One region of the Brevundimonas sp. P7753 genome, then DNA from elsewhere that is predicted to be linked to it. Evidence: riboswitches for the same ligand, from Rfam matches in the RefSeq annotation. Region 1 holds a riboswitch; the other holds the start of a gene.
The links. A riboswitch is a leader RNA that binds a small molecule or an ion and turns the genes downstream of it on or off. The one in region 1 is predicted to bind glycine.
Positions count from the first base shown of each region.

Region 2: it holds a riboswitch for glycine, as region 1 does, so the genes downstream of both, gcvT (glycine cleavage system aminomethyltransferase GcvT) here and HX774_RS15395 (TonB-dependent receptor domain-containing protein) in region 1, are expected to answer to the same signal.

Region 1 is NZ_JACARP010000086.1:63,943-74,130, forward strand. Features, by position in the region: gene HX774_RS15395 (TonB-dependent receptor domain-containing protein) at 1-2,515, opposite strand, end outside; glycine riboswitch at 2,695-2,783, opposite strand; gene HX774_RS15400 (ABC transporter substrate-binding protein) at 2,994-4,157, opposite strand; gene HX774_RS15405 (response regulator transcription factor) at 4,156-4,818, shown strand; gene HX774_RS15410 (sensor histidine kinase) at 4,815-6,194, shown strand; gene HX774_RS15415 (hypothetical protein) at 6,348-7,088, opposite strand; gene HX774_RS15420 (TIGR00730 family Rossman fold protein) at 7,171-7,776, shown strand; gene HX774_RS15425 (hypothetical protein) at 7,894-8,190, shown strand; gene gltX (glutamate--tRNA ligase) at 8,273-9,607, opposite strand; gene dksA (RNA polymerase-binding protein DksA) at 9,692-10,126, opposite strand.
Region 2 is NZ_JACARP010000034.1:4,036-14,223, reverse strand. Features, by position in the region: gene HX774_RS08270 (adenosine deaminase) at 1-564, shown strand, start outside; gene pncA (bifunctional nicotinamidase/pyrazinamidase) at 637-1,269, opposite strand; gene HX774_RS08260 (class 1 fructose-bisphosphatase) at 1,273-2,241, opposite strand; glycine riboswitch at 2,353-2,451, shown strand; gene gcvT (glycine cleavage system aminomethyltransferase GcvT) at 2,614-3,729, shown strand; gene gcvH (glycine cleavage system protein GcvH) at 3,742-4,107, shown strand; gene gcvPA (aminomethyl-transferring glycine dehydrogenase subunit GcvPA) at 4,228-5,574, shown strand; gene gcvPB (aminomethyl-transferring glycine dehydrogenase subunit GcvPB) at 5,590-7,170, shown strand; gene HX774_RS08235 (PGPGW domain-containing protein) at 7,398-7,811, shown strand; gene HX774_RS08230 (DUF6789 family protein) at 7,931-8,401, shown strand; gene HX774_RS08225 (F0F1 ATP synthase subunit B) at 8,477-8,995, opposite strand; gene HX774_RS08220 (hypothetical protein) at 8,995-9,600, opposite strand; gene HX774_RS08215 (F0F1 ATP synthase subunit C) at 9,673-9,897, opposite strand; gene HX774_RS08210 (F0F1 ATP synthase subunit A) at 9,956-10,188, opposite strand, start outside.

The DNA of each region.
Region 1 (10,188 bases):
TGTTCACGATCTTGATGGTCGAGTTGTATTGACCATCCGAGATGTAGCGAGCGCGCAGGTTGGCGCTGAAGACCTCGCCCTTCCAGCCTGCCGAGGCGTTCAGGCGCAGCTCAGGCACGCCCAGACCGAAGGCATAGCCCTGCGAGCCCACATACTGGATCTCGGTCACGCCATCATTGGTGGTCAGGCTGTTGGTCCAGGTCCCGACCATGCGCAGGTTGATGCGGCCCGAGGCATCAGCGAAGAAGCGATCCAGCGGCGCGGTGTAGGAAACCTCGGCGTCAACGCCATCGGTCTGGTACTCGGCCAGATTGAGGAAGGTGGACATGGTGCGCACCAGATCACCGGCAGCATCACGTTCAACCTTGTCGCACAGAGCCTTGTTGCCGTTGGAGCAACGCGTCACCAGGTCCTGCGGCGCGATGGTGGTGATCACGTCGTCGATCTTGATGCTGTAATAGTCGATCGACATGTTCAGGCCGGGCACGGACGGCGGCGAGTAGGTGAAGCCCAGCGTCAGGGTGTCAGCCGTTTCCGGCGTCAGGTTCGGGTTGCCGCCCCCATTGTTCAGAACATAGACCGTGGCGTTTTTGACCGGGTCGTTGATGTTGTTGTAGCCCGTGGTGGTCTGGGTATAGAGCTCGCTCAGGTTGGCCGAACGGATGTCACGCGACTGGGTGATACGGCCCCGGAAGCCAGGGAAGAACTCATTGGTGGCGCCCACCTTCCACGACCAGATCGATCCGGTGGTGTCATATTCCGAAACCCGGACGGCGGCGTTGAACTGCAGGTCGTTGAAGACCGGCACATCCTTGACCAGCGGCAGCAGGACTTCTGCGAACGCTTCCTTGACCGCAAACTCGCCGGACATGGCCGAGAAGCTGAACGAACGGAAAGCCTTGGCGGCGTCCAGTTCACCCACGGTCTGGTCGATGGATTCCTTGCGAGCCTCGACACCGAAAGCGACAGAGACATCACCGGCCGGCAGGCTGAAGGGCTCGCCGCGCATACTGAAGCCTACAGTGTCCAGCTTGGTCGTCGACCGCTGCATCGGCGTGCCGGTGACATAGTCAACAGCAGCCTGCGACGGGGCGCCCAGGCCGAACAGGTTGATCGGCACGCAGGTGCTGTTCGGATTGGTCAGGGCGTCGCGACAGATCGCCTGGCCCGTGGCCGGGTTGATCACCGAGTCCACGGCCTTGGCCCACTCATTCTTCAAAATGAAGCCCGGGGTGTCGATGTCGTTGTTGAACTCACCGTGGCTGTAATAGGCGCCCCAGCGCCATTGGCTGCCGAGCTCGCCGTCCAGAGCCAGAGTGGCCTGGGTCGTGACCCGCTCGAAGTCGATGGTGGGGAAGTTGATGTCTGAGTTGAAACGACCCATCGTCAGGGTTGTTTCGCCCGCCGCATCCATGGCCGCGCCCACGGCGCTCGGCAGGAAGGCGTTATCACGCTTGACCACCAGGTTGCCGCGGTCGTGATCGCCGAACCAGGTATAGGTGTTCCACATTTTCGAGTGGCGCACGTCTGCGGTGAAGCGCAGGTTGTCCTGGATGTCATAGGTAAAGCTGGCCAGGGCGGCGTAGCGCTGCTGCGGCGTCACCAGCGGGCTGATGTCGTCGTTGGACGGACCTTCGCCGCCAACGCTCGAGGTGCCGACAACCTTGCCATAGTCAAAGTCGCGCAGCGAACCGTCCGGGTTGAAGGCCTTGCCCTTGAGCACGCCCGACATGATCAGGCCGCCATAGGCTGCGTTCGAGAAGCCGACATCCGGCACATTGACGAAGTTACCCGTGCCGTCGCCGGTCGAAACTTGCGACCAACGACCGACATTGGGACGCGAGGCGCGCGGGATGACACCCTCGTTGTCCAGGTACTCGCCGCCGATCACCACGTGACCGCGACCATCCAGAATGCTGCGGCCATAGGCCCCTTCAAAGCGGACCTGCTCAGCGTCGTCATAGGAAGAGACGCCGTACTCGGCGCCCAGCTTGCCGCCTTCGAACTTGCGGTCCAGCGAGACGTTGACCACACCGGCCACGGCGCCCGAACCCCAGGCTGCCGAGGCGCCGCCCGTGACAACATCAGCGCTCTTGATCAGCACGGTCGGGATCGAGTTCAGGTCGTTCTCGCTCGAGACACGGCGACCGTCGATCAGTACCAGGGTGCGGCTGACGCCCAGGCCGCGCAGGTCAACCGGCGCACCGCCCGCCCCTGTGTTGGTGCTGGTGGTCTGGGCCGACTGGGTGGCCCGGAACTGCGGCATGTCGTTCAGGGCCGCCGCCACGTTCAGGCGCGCGCCGACCGACAGGTCTTCCGCCGTCAGGCGCACGGTCGGGGTCGGGGCCGTGAAGCCGGCGCGATCGATACGCGATGCGGTGACGACGATTTCGTCGATGGTGGTGGGGCTGCCCGCGGGCTCTTCGTCCTGCGACTGGGCGATTGCGCCGCCGGCGCATGCCAGCAGGGCCATGGCGCTACAGCAGCCGGTCAGATGGAGATGAAATCTAGACAAGACAAATCCTACTCATGCGACGACGGCGCCCCTCCCCAGGGAAGCCCGGTGACTGACGCTCTGACGGCGTCGTTTGATAGCCCCCGCTGTCATCGGGCCTGAGAGTTTCGGACCGGCGGGTCCTTGCTTCTTCGGCGAGGACGCGCCCCCGGCGGGTGCGCCCTTCTCTCCAGCGTTCATCCTGCAGCACGGTCCGTTTGCCTGAGCGTTTCCGGGGCGGTTGCGCCTTCGGCGTCGATGCGAGATCGAACTCTCCCGCGCTGCATATCCAGTAAGATCGGACCACACGTCGCTGTCAAATGGCTCATTTGCGCAAAATAATTGCACATTTTAGAAAATACCGACGATTTACGACCGCTCGAACTGAGCGCGACCCGTCAATCCGCGGATCTTGACCGTCAGCGACCACACCGTGACGGCGCGGTGACAGAAATGGGGCGAACGGAGGGGTGGAAACTTATCCACAGGTAAGGCCGGATCAGGGCGCTTTTGGATCAGCCGGCGCGCGCGGCGCATCCCCCATGGCCAGTTTCCAGCGGTCAAGCAGACGTTCGCGACGCACGCGATCCAGATTGGCCAGAAGCCCAGGCCCCACGCGAATGGGCCGGGCGCCCGGCGAAGTCGATCGCACCGTATCCCCGATGTCGTCGCGCACAGGCCGTATGCCGAGAACAGCAATGCCTCTCTGCCCTTCTCGCGAAAGCAGATAATCGAGGAACAGCCTCGCCGAATTCGGATGCGGCGCCGCACGCGGAATGAAGGCCACTCGGGATACCGACAGGTGATAATCGGAGGGCGTAACCAGCGCCACATCGGGATGGCGCAACGCCCAGCTCTCTCCGAAAGACTGGTTCATATTATAGGCCAGCACCATCTTGCCCGAGGCGAGTTGCCCCATCATCCGCTGACCCGACGTGTCCAGCCGCGGACGACTGCGGCCCAGGGCCTCCATCAATCGCCACGCATCCGGATAGATCTGCACGTCCGCCGACAGATGCATCAGCGCCACCCCGCTGCGTTCAGCGTCGTAGACAGTCGTTCGTCCGGCGAAAAGCTCGGGTCGGGCTTCCAGCAGACGCAGCAGTTCAGCATGGCTCCCGGGCACGGCGTCCGCCGGCAGCAAGCGGCGATTATAGGCGAAGACAATCGGTTCAGCGGTGATGCCGAATCCCTGATCGCGCCACACGGACCCGTCGGGCATGGCCCGCCGATGCGGCGAGCGATAGGCTTGAGCATAGCCGTCGTTGATCAACTTGATCTGTAGATCCATGGCTGAACTCCAGACCAGATCCGCCTTGGGCCGATCATCCTGCGTCTCGGCCACCACCCGTTCGGCGATGAGAGTGGAGTTCATGTCCTCCACCCTGACGGTGATGTCCGGGTATCGGCGACGGAAGTCCTCGATCAGAGGCTCCATCAGGCTGGTATTGGCGTAGATTGTCAGCTCGCCTTCCTTTTGCGCCGCCCGTCGCACACTCGCCGACGTCGCGCCGTCCAGCGACTCGCCGCAGCCCGCCAGCAGGCAAAGCCCCGCCATCACCCCCTTCAACAGCCAGGCCATCTTCACCGTCGCTGGTTTCCCGCTATGGTCACGGTATGCCCTCTCATCCCCCGCCCCCGCCCGGACGATTCCCGACGCCATGAGAGTCCTCGTCGTTGAAGATGACAAGGCGCTGCAACACTCCCTGACCGCCAGCCTTCGCGGCGCCGGGATGCAGACCCGCTGCACTCATCTGGGTGAAGAGGCCCTGATGCTCGAGGCCGTCGGCGATTTCGACGCCCTGATTCTGGACATCGGCCTACCTGACATTGACGGCTTTGAAATCCTGACAGCCCTTCGCGGGCGCGGCTCGACGACCCCGATCCTGATGTTGACCGCGCGCGACGCCGTCAGCGACCGTGTCGCGGGGCTGGAACTGGGCGCCGACGACTATCTGGTGAAGCCTTTCGCTCCGCCCGAGCTGGTGGCGCGCGTTCGCGCCATCGCCCGACGCAACAGGGGCCAGGCCGGCGGCGCCGTGACGATCGGCGCCCTGACCTGTGACTGGGAAGCGGGGCGGGCGCGTGTCGGCGACCGCGAACTGGACCTGCGTCCGCGCGAATGGGCCGCCTTGCGCGTCCTGATTTCCCGCGTGGGCCAGGTCGTGGAGCGCGATATGCTCGCCGCCGAAGTCTTCCATCAGGATGAAGCCGCCTCCCTCAACGCGCTCGAGGTCCATGTCGGACGCCTGCGTCGCAAGCTCCAGCCGGACGGCCCCGGCGTCACCAATATTCGTGGTCGCGGCTATCGGCTGGACCCGTGACCGCACCCAGGTCGCCTCGTCCTCACAGCCTGCTCAAAAGGCTGTTCATCGCCCAGATCGCCCCCCTCAGCCTGGTGGCGGTCGTGCTTCTGGTGGCCGGGTCCTGGACGGCGCACCGCGTCGTAGAGCGCACGTCCGATCGCCTGCTGGCGGGCGCCACTCAGGCCATCCTTGAAACCGTATCCGTCAGCGACGCCCAGGTCACTGTCGATGTATCGCCCTGGTCCCTGGCCCTGCTGGACAGCCCGGAGCGCGATGCGGTCTTCTACAGCGTGCGCGAGGGCGACCGCCTGATTACCGGCTACGACGAACTCCCCATCCTGAGCGCCACAGGCGTCGACCAGCCCAGCTTCGCCAATCTCACGGTTCGAGGTCTGCCGGTGCGGATGGCGCAACAATCGGTCGAAATTCCTGGCCAACCCTCCCCTGTCATCGTCTCGGTCGCCCAGAGCCTGGACTCGCGCCAGGCCAGCGTCCGTGAGTTGAACCTCAGCCTGCTGCTGCTGCCGGGGCTTCTGGTCGTGCTCGCAGCCCTCCTGATCTGGCCCGCCATCCAATGGGGTCTCTATTCCCTGAAGCGGTTGACGCGAGAACTGGCGTCACGCTCCCAGGCCGGCGCCACCGACTTTGCCCCGGCGCCGATCAACCTGGCGCCGCGAGAGCTGGCCTCGGCGCTCTCGGCCTTCAACACCCTGCTGGCCAGCCTGGAGCGATCCACCTCGGGCATGCAGCGTTTCTCGGCGGACGCCTCGCATCAGCTCAGGACGCCGCTCACCGTGGTCGCCGCCAATCTGGATCTTCTGGCGGGCTCGCGCCGTCCCTGGTCCAAGGCGGATCGGCGCCTCTTGAGTGATTCCAAGGAGGCGATCGCCGCCATGTCCCGCCTGATCAATCAGCTTCTGTCCACGGCGCGGGCCGACAGCGCCCCTGGACTGAACCAGGCCGACATAGGGCGGGCTGTGCGCATCGCGGTGGAAAGCCTGCGCTCCAGCCTCCCCTGCGACGCCGTACGTATGCGGCTGCCTAAGGGCATGGTCGCGGTTCAAGGCGATGAGAACCTGATCGTCGAACAGATGATCAACCTGCTGGACAACGCCTCACGCTACGGCGCGCCGCCTGTCATCGTTCATGTCGCCCGACGTGAGGGTCAGGTTCGCATCACAGTCTGGGACCACGGCCCCGGCGTCGATGACGCCGAACTGCCTCGCCTGCCCGAACGGTTCTTCCGTAGCCGCACGGCGCCGCGGGCGTCCGGATCAGGCCTGGGCCTGTCGATTGTCGCCAGCATGGCTAAGGCGCAGGGCGCCGAATTCCGTCTCGTCAATCGCGCTCGGCGGCCCGGACTGGTCGCGACCTTGACCTATCGCGCAGCCTAAGGGGGCTCGACCGATCAAAAAAAGACCCGGCGCATTTCGCGCCGGGCTTAAAGTCGTTCGTTCGGTGATGGTGGGTGTCCTCGAAGAAAAGAAGACAGGGCCTTTGATCAACGTGTTTGGTTAATGAAATCTAAATTGTCCTAGATCGGCACATCACAGATCCGGGAACCAACTGGTCTGCCGCGCCGACGGCGACAGGGCGCGCGTCAGCCGCCATCCCGATCCCGACCGCTCGACCACACCAAGGCTCGCAGCGCCTGCCGGCCCCGGATAGGCGAAGGTCGCCTCCCCGACCATGATGTCCATCGGTCGATCGCCCACGCCCGAGAGCGCAGCCGTCCAGCGACCGCTCGCGTCGGCGACAGCCTCGACCGCCACGCCGCCGTCTGCGGAAATGGCCACCCGTGCGCCAGGCTGCGCCCGTCCGGAGACCAGCAAGCCTCGCCCGTCGTCATCCACCGAATCCAGAACCGGAGCGGCGGACAACCGACGACTGGCTCCGCCCTCGATCAACAGCGCCGCCAGATCGCCGCCGTCGCTCGCCAGGATCAATCGCTCGGGCCCAGGCGCCGGAAACTGACCGATCTGAACCTCTGGCGTCAGCAGCATGGCTGACGGCAAGGCGCCGACGCGCAGCTCGAACCGCCCGGCGGCGTCCGCTCCGGCGGCAAAGGCCACATCCTGATCGCCGCGCAGCACCACGCGCGCCCCCGGCGGCGCATCGCCGCGGACGATCAGACCCGCGCCCTGACGCACGACGGCGCTGATGCGCGGCGACGCCGTCCAGCCGCCGTCCTGACGGGCTTCTTCGCCCTTGTTGCGCTCGACCGGCGCGCTGCACCCTGCAAGAGCCAGCGCGACGCCTGCCCATGCGACGACAATCCGACGTTTCATCCTGACCCGCGTAGCGATATGCCTAGGTCCATCAGATAGCGCGGCGGACGCCGCCCTGTCTTCCTTCCTGTATCGAGGCCCCATGTCTTTGCCGCCCGCCACCATTGCTCCTTTCGACGGCCGTTCGGTCTGCCTGTTCTGCGGTTCGTCGGACGGAGCTGATCCGCAGTACGTCCAGGCCGCCAGCGCCTTCGGCAAGGCGACGGCCCAGGCGGGCTGGCGGCTGGTCTATGGCGGCGGCGGCGTCGGCCTGATGGGGGCCTCGGCGCGTGCGGCTCATGAAGCCGGCGGTCGCGTCGTCGGCATCATGCCGGCCTTCCTGCGCAGCCGCGAGCGCTTGTTCGACGACGTCGAGACCGTGGTCGTCACCTCGATGCATGAGCGCAAGCAGCTGATGTATGATCAATCCGACGTCTTCGTCGTGGCGCCCGGCGGCATCGGTACCTTGGAAGAAGCCATCGAACTGCTGTCGTGGAAACGGCTGGATCTGCACGCCAAGCCGGTCATCTTCCTGAACTTGAACGGTTTCTGGGAAAACTACTTCGCCCTGATCCGCCACAGCGTGCAGGAAGGCATGACGCCCGCCAGCTTCCTCGACGCCTACATCAGCGTCGACACGGTCGAGGAGGCCGTCATCGCCATGAAAAAGGCCGACGAAACGCCGCACTTGAAACATGATCATCGGTAAGTAAACGTGGGTCAGTAAACGCCGATCCGTTGCCTCGAAACCGCATTGACAGTTTCCAAAGAAAACGGACTATGGCGTCACAAGGGCGTGCGCCCTGCCCATTTCGGAGTCTTGTCCATGCGTGCTCTTCTCGTCGCTGCGGCCCTGTTTGTCGCTGCCCCCGCCTTTGCCGCTAATGCCCCGGCCACCAGCCTGACCTTGGCCGACGCCGCCAAGGCTCCGGCTGGCCGCGTCATCGTCGACGGCGCCGCCTGGCGCTGTGAAGGCGCTGAATGCACCGCCACCGGCGGCGCCAACCAGCCCGCCGCGCGCGCCTGCCGCCGCGTCGTCGCCAAGCTCGGCCCGGTCACGGCCTTCAGCTACAAGGGCGAGGCTCTGGACGAACAGGCTCTGGCGACCTGCAACGCCGGCTGATCCAGCCGCCATTGCGCTGAAAACGAAAAAGGCCGCCTTCTCACGAAGGCGGCCTTTCTTGTATCCGACTATGCCTGAAGGCTCAGCCTGCCTCGCCCTTCAGGCGACGCACGATGGCCTCGCGCCCGATCAGCGGGGCCATGGCCGCCATGTCCGGTCCGTGCGCCTGCCCTGTCAGGATCAGGCGTAGCGGCATGAACAGACCCTTGCCCTTGGCGCCGGTCTTCTCCTTCACCGCCGCCGTCCACGCCGACCAGGCGTTGGCGTCGATGACTTCGGGCAGAACTTCCAGAGCCGCAGCCGCAAAGGCCGGGTCCTCGATCACCGGCGTGACCGGGCCGGTGACGATCCGCGCCATATCGGCCACGTCCGCGAACTTGTTCAGGTTGCCCCGCACGGTGTCCCAGAAGACCTCGCCCAGATCGACGCCCAGCCCCGCCAGACGCGGCTGCGCCTCGGCGTAGGTCATGGCGTGCAGGGCCTGGGCGTTCAGACGGTCCAGGTCGGCGGTGTCGTAACGCGCCGGCGAGCGGCCCATCTTGGAAAAGGCGAAGGACTGGCCCAGGGCCTCGACCGAAGCCGCGATCTCCAGATTGTCGGAAGTGCCGATCTTGCCCAGGTGGCTGGTGATGGCGATGGGCTCATAGCCCTGATCGCGCATGTCGCTGATCGACAGCGAGCCCAGACGCTTGGACAGGGCCGCGCCGTCGGCGCCGACCAGCAGCGGCATATGCGCAAAGCCCGGAACCTTGGCATCCAGCGCCTCGAAGATCTCGATCTGCGCCCCGGTGTTGGTGACGTGGTCCTCGCCCCGGATGATGTGGGTGATGTCCATGTCGATGTCGTCGACGACCGACGGCAGCGTATAGAGGAACAGGCCGTCCTCGCGGATCAGCACCGGGTCCGACATCGAGGCGGTGTCCACCTCGGCGTGACCGCGCGCCAGATCTTCCCAGGCGACGCGCTTGCCGTCCAGCTTGAAGCGCCAGTGGGGACGACGACCTTCGGCCTCATAGGCCGCCTTCTCGGCCTCGGTCAGTTCCAGCGCGGCGCGGTCATAGATCGGCGGCAGACCGCGCGACAACTGCACCTTGCGGCGGCGATCCAGCTCGTCCGAGGTTTCATAGCAGGGATAGAGGCGGCCCGACGCCTTCAGGCGCGCGGCGGCCTCCTCATAGCGGTCGAACCGCTTGGACTGGTTGTAGCGCTCGTCCCAGACCAGACCCAGCCAAGTCAGGTCGGTCTCGATGCCGTCCTCGAACTCTTGCGTCGAACGCGCCAGATCGGTGTCGTCGATGCGCAGAACGAAAGAGCCGCCCTGCCCCTTGGCGAACAGCCAGTTCACCAGAGCGGTGCGGACATTGCCGACGTGCAGCTTACCCGTGGGAGACGGAGCGAAACGAACCTTGACGGACATGGGGGATCAACGACCTCGATAGGAAGGCGGCTTGGTCGCGCCGCCGTCCGCTCAAGTCAAGTCGATCCGCCCAATCAGTGCAGATCAGTCGTCGCGATGGACCCGTTCGCGGCGTTCGTGCCGCTCCTGGGCCTCGACCGACAGGGTCGCCGTCGGCCGCGCTTCCAGTCGGCCCAGGCCGATCGGTTCGCCCGTGTCCTCACAATAGCCGTAGGACCCATCCTCGATCCGGCGCAGCGCATCCTCGATCTTGGAGATCAGCTTGCGTTGCCGGTCACGGGTCCGAAGTTCCAGCGCCCGGTCGGATTCCGACGAGGCCCGGTCCACCAGATCCGGGTGGTTCTCGGTCTCGGCTTTCAGATTAACAACAGTGCCCTTGGATTCGCGAAGGATCTCATCCTTCCACGCCAAGAGCTTGGCCTTGAAGTAGGCCAACTGCCGCTCGTTCATAAACGGCTCGTCGTCGGTAGGACGGTAAACCACCGTATCCCCCTCGATCACAGACGCTAATGCGTTCATCGCACTCACGCTCATTTGTCTGCGCCCCCCTGCGGCGCAATGGCCGTATAGGCAAGCCGGAG
Region 2 (10,188 bases), on a different contig from region 1:
GCCACGCTGGAAATGGCCAAGCCCTATCTGCATCACTTCATCGGCGTCGGGCTGGATTCGTCCGAGGTCGGCCACCCGCCCGCCAAGTTCCAGCGCGTCTTCGCCGCCGCCCGCGACCTGGGGCTGAAGCTGTGCGCCCACGCCGGCGAGGAAGGCCCGCCCGCCTATGTGCATGAGGCCCTGGACCTGCTGCACATCGACCGCATGGACCACGGCAACCGCTCGATGGAGGACGAGGGCCTGATCGCGCGCTTGGCCGCCGAGCAGATGACCCTGACGGTCTGCCCCCTGTCGAACCTGAAGCTGTGCGTGGTCAAGGACCTGAAGGACCACCCGGTCCCCGAGATGCTGCGCCGCGGCCTGCACGTCACCCTGAACTCGGACGACCCCTCCTATTTCGGCGGCTATGTGAACGCCAACTACATCCAGTTGGCCAAGGCCGTGGGCCTGACTCGTGAACAGGTGGTGCTGCTGGCGAAGAACAGCTTCGAAGGCAGCTTCCTGAGCGCGCCCGACAAGGCGGCGCGGATCGCTGAGGTCGAGGCTTACGCGGCGGCGCACTGACCTTCCGTTCGTCATCCTCCGGCAAGCCGCGCAGCGGCGCGAGACCGGGGGATGACGAAAAAGGGTGGGGGTTTAGACCAGCAGCAGCGCCGCCTCGATCTCCACCACACCCAGCGCCTCAAAGCTCGCCTTGGCCGCAGTCGCCGTCTCTGGCGCGATCGCCCGGCAGGCGTCCTTGATCACCACGACCTCAAAGCCTTCGCGCACCGCGTCTTCGGCGGTGAAGCGGACGCAGTAGTCGTAGGCCAGACCGCACAGGAAGACGCGCGTCACGCCCCGGTCACGCAGCAGGCCCGCCAGACCCGTGGGGGTGCGATGGTCGTTCTCAAAGAAGCCGGAATAGGAGTCGACCGCAGGATTGTAGCCCTTGCGGACCACGGCCAGAGCCTTTTGAACCGCAGGCGCGACGTTCGGATGGAAGTCCGCGCCGCTTGAGCCTTGCAGGCAATGATCCGGCCACAGCATCTGCGGGCCGTAGGCGACCTCGATCTCGGTGAAGGGCGTCGCCCCGTCGTGGTTGGAAGCGAAGCTGATCTGGTCCGGCGTGTGCCAATCCTGGGTGGCGATCACGGTGTCGAAACGCTCGGCCAGTCGGTTCATCAGGGGCATGATCCCCACCCCGCCCTGCACCGCCAGGGCGCCGCCCTCGCAGAAGTCGTTCTGGGCGTCGATGACCAGAAGGGCGTCTGTAGAGCGCAGCTTCATGGCTCAGGCCGCCGCGATCTGATCGACCTCGTTGGCCGAGCCGAGGGCCACAGGGATGCGCTGGTGCAGTTCGGTCGGGGGCACGTCCAGAATGGCCTGCTTGCCGTCCGTCGTCGCCTTGCCGCCCGCCTGTTCGATCAGGAAGGCCATGGGGTTGCCCTCATACATCAGGCGCAGCTTGCCGGGCTTGTTGGGTTCGCGCTTGTCCCACGGATAGAGGAAGACGCCGCCGCGCATCAGGATGCGGTGCACGTCGGCCACCATGGCGGCGACCCAGCGCATGTTGAAATTCTTGCCCCGAGGGCCGTCCGCGCCCTGCAGACAGCCGTCGATGTAGCGCTGCACGCTCTCGGCCCAGTGGCGCTGGTTCGACATGTTGATGGCGAACTCCTTGGTGTCCGCCGGGACCGTGATCCGCTCGTGCGTCATCAGCCACTGGCCGTCATGCGACAGGGTGAAGCCAGCCACGCCCTGGCCCGTGGTCAGCACCAGCATGGTCTGGCCGCCATAGACGGCATAGAGCGCCGCCACCTGATGACGGCCGGACTGCAGGAAGTCGGCCTCGGTCGGCGTCGCCGAGGGCGCCTTCAGCACCGAGACGATGGTGCCGACGGGGGCGTTGATGTCGATGTTGGACGAGCCGTCCAGCGGGTCGAACAGGACCAGGTATTCGCCCGCCGGGTTAGCCGCCGGCTGGACCGTGTCCATTTCTTCCGACGCCACGCCCGCCACGGCCGGGCAGGCCAGCAGCATGTCCGTCAGGACGTCATTGGAAATAACGTCGAGCTTCTTTTGCTCCTCGTCCTGGACGTTGACGACGCCGGATGCGCCCAGGGCCCCGACCAGGGCCCCACCCGAGACGATCTTGCGGATCTCGACACAGGCGGCGGCGGCGGCCGTCAGAGTCTGGCTCAGAGCCTGCGGCAGAGCGAGGGAGGCCAGGTGGGCGGCGAGGTCGGTACGGGCGGTCATGGCGGCCTTCAATCCTGTCACGAGAGCAGTTCGGCTCCTCATGGCCTTTCGGATCGTACACGGCAAGTCCGGCGCCGCTTGACTTCGGCCCGGAGTCGGGGCCTTAGGTCGAGCGCTCTCGCGGGAGAGATCGGCGGTCGTGTAACGGCTGTCGGGGCCGAAGGCGCAACCGCCCCGGAAACGCTCAGGCAAAAGGACCGCGAGGGCGCACGGACGCTGGAAAGTCGCCCCCCCTTCCCGGGATTCATGGGCGCGCCGACGGAGCAAGGCTGTTCGCCACCTGGGCGACAGTCGGAATCTCTCAGGCTTCAGGACAGCGGGGGCGCGACGACGGCGAAGCTATCGCCGCAACCCGCGACCGGAGGATGCTCGATGAGCGACCAGGCCCTGAAGACCACCCCCCTCAACGCGGCGCATCGCGCCCTGGGCGCCCGCATGGTCGGCTTCGGCGGCTATGACATGCCGGTCCAGTACGAAGGCGTCCTGGCCGAGCACCGCTGGACCCGCGAACACGCCGGCCTGTTCGACGTCTCGCACATGGGCCAGGCCAAGATCACCGGCGCCGACGCGATTGCGCAGTTCCAGCGCTTCGTCCCTGGCGACTATGAAATCCTGAAGGCCGGCAAGCAAAAGTATTCCCTGCTGCTGAACGCCGAGGGCGGCATCATGGACGACCTGATGGCGGGCAAGCCCGACCATGACGGCCTCTATGTCGTGGTCAACGCCGGCAACAAGGACGCCGACTTCGCCTTCCTGAACGCCAATCTGGCGGGCGACGCCAAGCTGACCCTCCTGGACGACCGCGCCCTGCTGGCTATCCAGGGGCCGGAAGCCGCCGAGGTCATGGCCAAGCACGAACCCGCTCTGGCCGAGATGGGCTTCATGGATTCGGCCCGCCTGATGCTGTTCGGCGTCGACTGCTTCGTCTCGCGCTCGGGCTACACTGGCGAAGACGGCTATGAGATTTCGGTGCCGAACGCCGACGCCGAGCGCGTCTGGAACACGATTCTGGAAGACGCCCGCGTGAAGCCGATCGGCCTGGGCGCTCGCGACTCCTTGCGTCTGGAAGCCGGCCTGCCGCTGCACGGCCACGACGTGGACGCCACGACCAGCCCGGTCGAGGCCGCCCTGACCTTCGCCCTGTCCAAGTCGCGCAAGGAAGCCGCCGACTTCAACGGCGCCGAGCGCATCCTCAAGGAACTGGCCGACGGCCCGTCGCGCGTGCGCATCGCCCTGCACGTCAAGGAAGGCGCTCCGGCCCGTGAAGGCGCCGAGATCGCCGACATGGACGGAAACGTCATCGGCGTCATCACCTCGGGCGGCCCCTCGCCGACCCTGGGCCGCAACATCGCCATGGGCTACGCCCCGCCGGCCTTCGCCGAACTGGGAACGGAGCTGAAAGTCATCGTGCGCGGCAAACCCGCCGCCGCCGAAGTCGTCGCCACCCCCTTCGTGGCCACCCGCTATTATCGCAAACCTAAAGCCTGAGAGATCAGACACATGCGCTTCACCAAAGATCACGAGTGGGTTCGCCTCGACGGCGACGTCGCCACGGTCGGCATCTCCAAGCACGCGGCTGACGCCCTGGGCGACGTGGTGTTCGTCGAGACGCCGGAAGCCGGCAAGAGCTTCAACCAGGGCGACAGCTTCGCCGTGGTCGAAAGCGTCAAGGCCGCTTCGGACGTCTACGCCCCCGTCTCGGGCGAAGTGGTCGAGGGCAACGCCGCCCTGGCCTCGGCTCCGGAAACCGTCAACGCCGATCCCGAAGGCGAAGGCTGGTTCGCCAAGATCAAGATTTCGGACGCTTCGCAGGTCGAAGCCCTGATGGATCAGGCCGCCTACGACGCCTTCCTCGCCACCCTCTAAGGCTCCCGCCTTCTCCGCTCAGCCTCGCGGAAGCGGGGACCCAGTTCTTTGGGATCAAGCAGCGGTGTTTGAAGCTTAAACCTGGGTCCCCGCTTCCGCGGGGATGAGCGGAATAAACGAATGCGCTACCTCCCCCTGACGCCCGACGACCGTGAGGCCATGCTGGCCGCCATCGGCGTCAAATCCATCGACGACCTGTTCATCGACGTGCCGCAGGCCGCGCGCCGCGACGGCTTTGTCGACCTGCCCCGCGTGGCGGGCGAGCTGGAGGTCGAACGCGCCCTCTCGGCCATGGCGGGCAAGAACGCCACGGCCTCGACCGTCCCCTTCTTCTGCGGCGCCGGCGCCTACAAGCACCACGTCCCGGCCACGGTCGATCACGTGATCCAGCGGTCGGAGTTCCTGACCAGCTACACCCCCTACCAGCCGGAAATCGCGCAAGGGACCCTGCAGTACCTGTACGAGTTCCAGACCCAGGTCGCGAACCTGACCGGCATGGAGGTCGCCAACGCCTCGCTCTATGACGGTTCGACCGCCATGGCCGAGGGCGTGCTGATGGCCACCCGCGTGACCCGCCGCAACAAGGCCGTCATCTCGGGCGGCGTGCATCCCCACTACGTCAAGGCCACCGAAACCGTCGTCCACGCCGTCGGCGTCGAGACCCAGGCCCTGACCGCTGCGGTTGACGCCGAAGACGCCGTCATCGCCGCCATCGACAAGGACACGGCCTGCGTCGTCGTCCAGACCCCCAACGTCTTCGGCACCGCCACCGACGTCACCAAGATCGCCGAGGCCGCTCACGCCGCCGGCGCCCTGCTGATCGTCGTGGTCACGGAAGCCGTGTCGATGGGCCTGCTGAAGTCGCCTGGCGAAATGGGCGCCGACATCGTCGCGGCCGAAGGCCAGTCGATCGGCAACGCCCTGAACTTCGGCGGCCCCTACATCGGCCTGTTCGCCACGCGCGAGAAGCTGCTGCGCCAGACGCCCGGCCGTTACTGCGGTGAAACCGTCGACGCCGACGGCCGTCGCGGCTTCGTCCTGACCCTGTCCACGCGCGAGCAGCACATCCGCCGCGACAAGGCCACGTCGAACATCTGCACCAACTCGGGCCTGTGCTGCTTGGCCTTCACCATTCACATGAGCCTGCTGGGCGAGACGGGCCTGCGCCAGATGGCCCTGCTCAACCACGAAAAGGCCGTCGCCACGCGCGACGCCCTGGCCGCCATTCCCGGCGTCGAGGTCCTGACCCCGCGCTTCTTCAACGAGTTCGCGGTCAAGCTGCCCAAGAACGCCGCTGACGTGGTGCAGACCCTGGCCGACAACGGCGTCCTGGCCGGCGTGCCCTACAGCCGTCTGGCCCCGGAAGCGGGTCTGGACGATGTCCTGCTGGTCGCCGCGACCGAGACCACGCTGGACGCCGACATCAAGATCCTGGCGGGTGCGCTCGCCAAGGTCCTGGCCGCCTAAAGGGAGTTTGGAACCATGAGCACGATGAACACTGTCGGCCGTCCGACCGCCCCGAACGCCCTGCCGGACAACGACTACAAGCACCCGACCCTGACGGGCGCGCGCGGCCTGTTGCAGGACGAGCACCTGATCTTTGAAGGCGAAGGCTGGGGCAAGACCGGGGTCGACCTGCCCAAGCCCAAGACTGACGGCTCGGACCTCGGTGATCTGGTCCGCCGCGATCCTATTGGTCTGCCGGGTCTCTCCGAGCCTGAGACGATGCGCCACTATGTGCGCCTGTCGCAGAAGAACCACGCCATCGACCTGGCCATCTATCCGCTGGGTTCGTGCACGATGAAGCACAACCCGCGCCTGAACGAGAAGATGGCGCGTCTGCCGGGCTTCTCGGACATCCACCCGCTGCAGCCGCAATCGACGGTTCAGGGCGCGCTGGAGCTGATGGACCAGCTGGCCCATTGGCTGACGACGCTGACGGGGATGCCTGCCGTCGCCCTGTCGCCCAAGGCGGGCGCGCACGGCGAGCTGTGCGGTCTGATGGCCATCCGCGCCGCCCACGAAGCCAAGGGCGAGCATGAGCAGCGCCGCAAGGTCCTGGTCCCGACCTCGGCCCACGGCACCAACCCGGCCACCGCCGCCTTCGTCGGCTATTCGGTGGTCGAGGTCGCCCAGACCGACGACGGCCGCGTGGACGTGGCCGACCTGGCGTCCAAGCTGGGTCCGGACGTGGCGGCCATCATGGTCACCAACCCGAACACCTGCGGCCTGTTCGAGCGCGACATCCTGGAGATCAGCCGCCTGACCCACGAAGCGGGCGCCTACTTCTATTGCGACGGCGCCAACTTCAACGCCATCGTCGGCCGGGTGCGCCCGGGCGACCTGGGCGTGGACGCCATGCACATCAACCTGCACAAGACCTTCTCGACGCCCCACGGCGGCGGCGGTCCGGGCGCCGGTCCGGTCGTGCTGTCGGAAGCCCTGGCCCCCTTCGCCCCGGCCCCCTGGGTCGTGAACACCGGCGACGGCTACAAGCTGGTCGAGCGTGAGGAAGACGAGGCGGCCCAGGCCTTTGGCCGCCTGTGCGCCTTCCAGGGGCAGATGGGCATGTATGTGCGCGCCCTGTCCTACATGATGTCGCACGGCTCGGACGGCCTGCGTCAGGTGGCCGAGGACGCCGTCCTGAACGCCAACTACATCAAGGCCCGCCTGTCGGACCTGATGAGCGCCGCCTTCCCCGAGGGACCGTGCATGCACGAAGCCCTGTTCGACGACGAGTGGCTGAAGGGCACGGACATCACCACGCTCGACTTCGCCAAGGCGATGATCGACGAGGGCTTCCACCCGATGACCATGTACTTCCCCCTGGTCGTCCACGGGGCCATGCTGATCGAGCCGACCGAGACGGAATCCAAGCAGGAGCTGGATCGTTTCATCAACGCCATGCGCCTGCTGGCCGAGGCGGCCAAAGCCGGCGACGTCGACCGCTTCAAGGGCGCGCCCTTCCATGCGCCCCTGCGGCGTCTGGACGAGACCCGCGCCGCGCGTTCGCCGCGTCTGCGCTGGTCCGCCCCGGAAGGCTCGAACATCGCCGCCGAGTAGGACTCGCGATACCCGATCTGAAGTAGAGCGCCGTGTCTTTCGGGACACGGCGTTTTGCGTTTCTGCGCCTCTAACGAAAGCTTCACCCCCACGCCACGGTTCGGCCTTGTCGCGCGTGTCTAGAAGAGTGTGACAGCATCGCCACGTTAAGCGTGAACTTCCGCGAGGAAGGAGCGCGCCGCACGCGGAGGCGTTGTCCCCCTGCCTCCTCCCCGACTGTGACGCCTGTGACCCTCGCCCTGATCCCCTTCCGCGCCGACAGCCGGCCTCGTCAGAGGCCTGGACTGCTGCGTCGTGCGAAACGGCTGGGCATGATGGCGCTGGGCTTCCTGATCATCGGCCTGGGCATCCTGATCGCCCCCCTGCCCGGTCCGGGCGGCGTCCCGGTCATCGCCCTGGGCCTGGTGCTGCTGCTGCGCAACTCGTGGTGGGCCAAGCGGCAGTTCATCCGCGCTCAATACGCTCGGCCGAAGTGGGTCTATCCCTTCCGCCGCCTGATGCGGAAGAACCCGGAGATCGCCCCCGTCTTCTGGCAGCAGGCCCTGCGCGCCGAGAAGGTGGTGCTGCGCAAACGTCCGTCGCGGCAGTTGATCCGCGCCCGAAAGCGCATCCGTCGCTTTTTCCGCAAGCTCTTCCGCTAAAAAGCCACATTTCATAAGACACGGTAACGTGAACGGCGGATCAGCCCGTTGAGCGCCGAACGGCGTATGCTTCCCCCTGCGTAGTCAAAAGGCAGATGGCGTTGGGAGGCGCTTTTCTCATGATGTCACGCGTAAAACAGGGAATCGTCGCCGGCTTCATAGCGACCGTCGCGGTTTCCATTCTTGAGGCGGTGAACCTGCTGTTCGCCAAGGTCTTCGATCCCTTCCCTGAAGTCGTCGCCCGCATGTTCGGACTGGGCGGCAATCTGGCGGCGGGCTGGGCCATCCATTTCGTCATCGGTTCGCTGATCATGGGGCCGCTGTTTGCGGTCATCTATGCCCGGCTGCCCACCAACACGCCTGAGACCAAGGGCATCCTGTTCGCCGTGGCGGCCTGGGTGGCGATGATGCTGATCATCACCATGATGGGCGATCCGCGCACCTTCTCCGGCAGCGCGGGCTTCGGCACCTTCGGCTGGATGCTGATCACCCACATGATCTTCGGCGGGGTGATGGGCAATGTCTTCGCCCGGCTGCTAGCGCGCGAGAAGCGCGCCGCCGGCTTCATCCACGGCGCGCCCGCTCACTGATTGCGGCGCTCCGCTGAAACGCAAAAGGCCCCGCCGTCGCCGGCGGGGCCTGATGTGTTGTCGCTGTGACCGCGATCAGTTCAGCTTGTCGCCGATCTGGGCGATGGCGGCGTCCATCAAGGGGTCGGTCGTGGCGGCGGCCAGGCGGGCGGCCAGGATGTCCTGAGCCGCCTTGGCGGCCAGTTCAGCGGCGGCGGCCTTGACCTCGGTCGTGGCCTGGGCCTCGGCCTGGGCGATACGGCGCTCGGCCAGGGCCTGGCGACGGGTCAGGGCCTCTTCCAGACGCACCTTGGCTTCGGCCTCCAGACGGCGAGCGTCGGCTTCGGCGGTCGCCAGCATGTCGGCGGCCTGGGCTTCGGCTTCAGCCTTTTCCAGACGGATCTGGGCCAGCATGGCTTCGGCTTCGGCGCGCAGGCGGGCGGCTTCGTCCAGTTCCGACTGGATCTTGGCGGCCTTGTCGTCCAGCGCCTTGGCGACCATTTTCGGCACGCCCACGGCGACGACGATGGCGATGAAGATCAGCAGGCCGACGAGAACCCACAGTTCCGCGCTGGTTTTGACGTCCCAGAAATGGGGATCGAAGAACATGTTCATCAGGCGGCTCCCTTGACGGCGGCGTCGGCCTCGGCGGCCGTCGGGGCCTTGCCGGTCAGACGCTCGACGATGGCGCGCGTGGTGTCCGAAGCGATCGCCGCAGCGTGAACCATGGCGCCGTCGCGGGTGGCCGCGATGGCCTTCTCGGCCTCGCCGACGCGAGCGGCGACGGCGGCTTCTTCCTCGGCCTGACGGGCCTGGATTTCAGCAGTCACACGGGCCTTGGCGGCGGCGGCGGTCGCGCGGGCGTCGGCGCGGGCCTTCTCCAGGTCGGCCTTGGCGGCCTCGGCCTGGGCGGCGGCCTCGGTCTGAACCGAGCGCGCGGTGGCGACGGCGGAAGAAACGGTCTCGGCCCGTTCGTCGATCACGCGGCGCAGACGCGGCGCGAAGACCTTGGCGACGAGCACATAAAGAATAGCGAACAGGATCAGCAGGTAAACGGCCTGCCCGGCCCAGTGCTGGAACTCGAACTGCGGCAGTCCGCCGGCGTCATGCTCGGCAGCGGCGGCAGCCGCGTTGGCGGGCACGTGCCCGGTTTCGGCCGCGTATTCGACGGCCTGTTCCACCGGCAGGACCGGGGGCGGAGCAGAGGGGGTTGCAGCCATGATTATCCGTCGCGAAAGCAGATGCGGCGGCGCAGCCGGTCAGGCGCGCCGCCGCTGATCAAGTGTTCGGGTTTAGCCGAGCCAGATCAGGATGCCGAGCACGAAGGCCAGGATGCCCAGGGCTTCGGCGAGGGCGGCGCCCACGAACAGGTTGCCGACTTGCGACGCGGCGGCAGCCGGGTTGCGCAGGGCGCCGGCCAGGAACTGGCCGAAGATGTTGCCGACGGCCAGAGCCGAACCAACCATACCGATGGTGGCGATACCGGCGCCGATGAACTTGGCGGCTTCAGCTTCCATAATGATATTCCTAATTCTTGGAGCGTTTGGAGGGTGGGGTTAGTACTGGTCCGCAGCCTTAATGGCCATGACCCAGGTTGACCACATCATTGAGATAGATGCAGGCCAGAACAGCGAAAACGAAGGCCTGAAGGAAGGCCACGAGGAACTCAAGCGCGGTCAGAGCGATGACCATGCCCAGCGACAGCGCCGCCACCGGCAGGGCGAACAGGCCCACGCCGCCCGCCAGCGCCACGCCCATGAGCGAGACGATGAAGCCGGCGAAGATCTTCAGCGCCACGTGACCGCCCA